2 regions of the Pseudonocardia sp. EV170527-09 genome follow, and region 1 is predicted to be linked to the other one. Evidence: riboswitches for the same ligand, from Rfam matches in the RefSeq annotation. Region 1 holds a riboswitch; the other holds the start of a gene.
The links. A riboswitch is a leader RNA that binds a small molecule or an ion and turns the genes downstream of it on or off. The one in region 1 is predicted to bind S-adenosylmethionine.

Region 1 (2,198 bases):
GTCCGGCTTCTGCGGCTGGATCACGTCGTGACCGGCCTCGAAGGCCCGCGCGACCGGCGAGCAGCCGGTGGCCTGGGCGCCGAACACGGTGTAGGGGGTGGGCTCGACCAGACCCAGGGTGCCGAGCTCGGTGAACCCCTTGTCGATCTTGGTGAGCTGGGAGCCGGATGCGACCGGGACGACCACCTGCTGCGGGAGCCGCCAGCCGAGCTGCTCGGCGACCTCGTAGCCCAGGGTCTTCGAGCCCTCGGCGTAGTACGGGCGGACGTTGACGTTCACGAACGCCCAGTCCTCGTGCTCGGCGGCCAGCTCGGTGGCGAGCCGGTTGACGTCGTCGTAGTTGCCGTCGACGGCGAGCAGGGTGCCGCCGTAGACGGCGGTGGTGACGATCTTCGCCTGCTCCAGCGAGGACGGGACCAGCACGACCGAGTCCCAGCCGGCGCGGGCGGCCGCGGCGGCCACGGCGTTGGCCAGGTTGCCCGTGGAGGGGCAGCACAGCACCGAGAAGCCGAGCTCACGGGCGGCGGCGAGCGCGACGGCGACGACGCGGTCCTTGAACGAGTGCGTCGGGTTGCCCGTGTCGTCCTTGATCCAGATCTTGCGGACCCCGAGCGCGCGGGCCAGGTTGTCGGCCTCGATCAGCCGGGTCAGGCCGGGCTCGGTGTTCGCGTGCTGCTCGACGGTCGAGGGGACCGGCAGCAGGTCCTTGTAGCGCCAGATCGACTTCGGACCGGCCTCGATGGAGGCGCGGGTGACCTTCGGGAAGTCGTAGGCCACCTCGAGGGGGCCGAAACAGCGCGGACACGCGAACTCCGCGGCGAGCGGGGTCTCGTGGCGGCACTCGCGGCACGCGAGAGCGCGCGCGGAGCCCAGGTCGTAGGCAGAGGTGGTTTCGGGCGCAGCAGTGAGAGTCACGAGATCTCCTCATCTGTCCCGCCGGAGGTGGCGGGCCGGAATTGGCACCGTGTTCGTCGACGTCCTCGCCGCGCGGAATGCGCAGGTCTGGGCGGATCGTCGTGCGACGCCGGTTGCCGGGGCTTCAACGGGCCGTTCCCTCTGCCCCTCTGGATGAGCCATATGTGGTTGTGGTGCTCCGGACGCCGAGCGCCGGAATCGACGACGACGGTACGCGAACGGGGCACCGCACCGCCAGACGAGGTCGTCGTGCCGGGACGCGGCTCACCCGTTGTCGGGGGTGTGGGCCACCATGGGGGTGTGAGCAGCACGAGCGAACCGGGCCCGCTGCAGCTGGTCGTCGGGGACGAGGAGTTCCTGGCCGAGCGGGCGGTGTCCGACCTGGTCCGGCGCGCCCGGCAGCGCGATCCGGAGACCGAGCTGCGCCGCTTCCGCACCTCCGAGGTGGCACCCGGCGAGCTCGCCGGGCACCTCAGCCCCTCGCTCTTCGCGGAGGGCAGGGTGATCGTGCTCACTCATGGCCAGGATGCGAACAAGGACATGACCGCCGCCCTCGCCGACTACGTGAAGGACCCGGCCGACAGGATCGTTCTGGTGGTCCAGCACGCCGGGGGGGCGAAGGGCAAGGCGGTCCTGGACCTGATGCGCAAGGCCGGGGCGCACACCGTCACCTGCAACCGCATCACCCGCGCCGACGAGCGGTCGGACTTCGTGCGCGACGAGGTGCGCCGCCACGGCGGCACCATCACCCCCGGTGCGCTCGCGGTACTGGTCGAGGCGGTCGGGTCGGACCTGCGGGAGCTGGCGGCCGCGGCCGGGCAGCTCGTCGCGGACACCGGCGGCGCCGTGGACGAGGCCGGGGTGCGGCGCTACCACCGCGGCCGGGCGGAGTCCTCCGGCTTCGCGGTGGCCGACGCGGCGGTCGCGGGGGACCGGCGGGCGGCGATGGAGGCGCTGCGGTGGGCGCTGGTGCTCGGTGTCCCGCACGTCCTGATCGCCGACGCGCTCGCGGACTCGGTGCGCACCCTGGCCAAGGTCGGCTCGGCCGGGCGGGGAGACCCGAACCGGCTGGCCGGTGAGCTGGGCATGCCTCCGTGGAAGATCCGCAAGGCGCAACAGACGGTCCGGCAGTGGCGTCCGGAGCAGCTCGCCGTCGCCATCGCGGCGACCGCCCGGGTGAACGCCGACGTCAAGGGCGTCGCCGCGGACGCGGGGTACGCGTTGGAGAGAGCCGTGCTGGCGGTCGTGTCCGCCCGCACCCCGCGCTGAGCCCCGCGCCCGCA
Region 2 (2,198 bases), on a different contig from region 1:
CGCGCGCACCGCGTCGCGGCCGCCGGTGAGCCGCGCCAGCAGCGGGTGGGCGCAGAACCGGCCGTCGCGGACGCCGATGCCGTACTCGGCCGACAGCGCCGCGGCGACCAGCCCGGCGGGCAGCTCGCCCAGGGTGAACGAGACGGTCGCGGTGCGGTCGCCCACGTCGTCGAAGCAGGACAGGGTCCGCAGCCCGGGGACCGTCGCCAGGCCGGCGTGCAGACGGTCGGCGAGCTCGCGCTCGTGAGCGGGCACGATGTCGTCGATCAACGGGTCCAGGCTCCGGCAGGCCGCTCCGAGCGCGGCGGCACCGAGCACGTTCGGGGTGCCGCCCTCGTGCCGCTGCGGCGACGGCAGCCACTCCGTGACGGTGCCGCCGCCCGGGCCGTCGGCGACGGACACGGAGCGGACCGCTCCCCCGCCCGCGACGTGCGGGTCGGCGGCGTCGAGCCAGTCCCGGCGACCGACGAGGACCCCGGCGCCGTAGGGCGCGTAGAGCTTGTGCCCGGACAGTGCGACGTAGTCCGCGTCCCACCCGGCCAGGTCGACGCGCCGGTGCGGGGCGAGCTGGGCGGCGTCGACGCACAGCCGGGCACCCGCGGCGTGCGCGATCCGCGCGATCTCGGCGACTGGGAGGAGCTCGCCGGTCACGTTGGACGCCCCGGTGACCGCGACCAGCGCGGCGTCGGGACGGGCGGCGAGCTCGGCCCGCAACGTATCGAGCGTCGCGGCCAGGGTGGCGGCGGCGGGCACGACGCGGTGCTCGCGGTCGCGCCAGGCCAGCAGCGTCGCGTGGTGCTCCAGGTCCAGGGTCACCACCGGGCCGGGGACGGCGCGGGCGAGCAGGCCGAGCGCGTCGGTGGTGTTGCGGGTGAACACCACGACGTCGTCGGCGCGGGCCCGGACGAACCGGGCGACGTCGGCGCGGGCGTTCTCCACGAGCGCGGTGCAGACCTTCGAGGTCCAGCCCGCGCCGCGGTGCACGCTGCCGTGGTACGGCAGCACCTCGGCGACGTGCGCGGCGACCGGCTCCAGCGCCGGCGCCGATGCGGCGGAGTCGAGGTCGCAGTAGCGGGCCCACCGGCCGTCGACGAGCGGGACCGTGAGGTCCGCACCGACGACGCGGGGCAGCGCGTGCTGGACGGGACGTGGCAGGGCGAGGGTCATGATCGGGCCTCCGGCCGATCTCGGGGACCCGGCGTGGCGCACGGATCCGCGCTTGCCGACTGCGGGTGTCGCGTCGGCCCGGTCATCACCCGGGGCACCCCACCGCGGAGGAGGGTTGCCGTCCAGCGAGCCGGGGCTTCGCGCTGGCACTCGTGACCTTCGGCGACGAAGCTAGCAGACCGTCTCAGATGGAGACACGTGAGCATCGCCACCCCGGATAGCGTCTGACCGATGACGGACACGCACCCCGCGCCCACCACGGTCCGGCGGATCGACGTCCCGGAGTCCGGCGAGCTGGCCCAGCTCGCCGCGGTCTTCGAGGACCTGCAGTACGTGCTGCGCTGCTGCGAGCACCTGGTCACCGCCCTGGGCGGGCCCGAGTCCGGCCCGGTGCGGGTGGACGCCGACCCGGCGCTGGTCGAGGCCCTGTGGACCGGCGCCCTGATCGGCTACGTGCGGTGCTTCTCCGGCCGGACGAAGACGCTGACCACCGACGACCTGACGTCGCTGGAGCTCGACGGGGACGTCAGCGGGTTCCACGACATGGTGTTCAAGCTCCGCGACCACTACGCCTCGCGGCACGTGAACCCGCGCGAGTCGTACTCGATCGGCGTGGCCCAGTCCAACGACGGGACGCCCCGGGGCGTCGCCGTCGTCTCCACCCCGCGCCCGCTCGTCGACGAGACGACGGTCAGGCTGCTCGGCCGGGTCGCCTACAGCCTGTCCGGCCTGGTGGACGCCCGGATGAAGAAGTCCCAGAACGACGTGCTCGGCGTCGCGCACGGGATGACCGCGGGCCAGCTCGCGGGGCTGCCGCTGGTGCACCTCGACGACAGCGGCGAGGCGGTCCCGGAGGACGCGGTGACCCGGGACGGCGCCCGGGACGGCGCCGCGGACGGCCCGGGGAACTGATCCCCGCCGGATGCATCATCCGGCGCACAGCGGCTACCCGGTCGGGACACATCCCGACGAGAGGTGACCTGATGACCACCCGCACGACGACGTCCGACGCCGTCCGCACCGCCCTGCAC

Region 2: it holds a riboswitch for S-adenosylmethionine, as region 1 does, so the genes downstream of both, FVA95_RS21040 (aminotransferase class V-fold PLP-dependent enzyme) here and thrC (threonine synthase) in region 1, are expected to answer to the same signal.

The regions. Positions count from the first base shown of each region.
Region 1 is NZ_VRMC01000022.1:36,171-38,368, reverse strand. Features, by position in the region: gene thrC (threonine synthase) at 1-915, opposite strand, end outside; SAM riboswitch class I at 922-1,075, opposite strand; gene holA (DNA polymerase III subunit delta) at 1,216-2,184, shown strand.
Region 2 is NZ_VRMC01000076.1:2,515-4,712, reverse strand. Features, by position in the region: gene FVA95_RS21040 (aminotransferase class V-fold PLP-dependent enzyme) at 1-1,167, opposite strand, end outside; SAM riboswitch class IV at 1,211-1,325, opposite strand; gene FVA95_RS21035 (hypothetical protein) at 1,399-2,079, shown strand; gene FVA95_RS21030 (DUF2795 domain-containing protein) at 2,151-2,198, shown strand, end outside.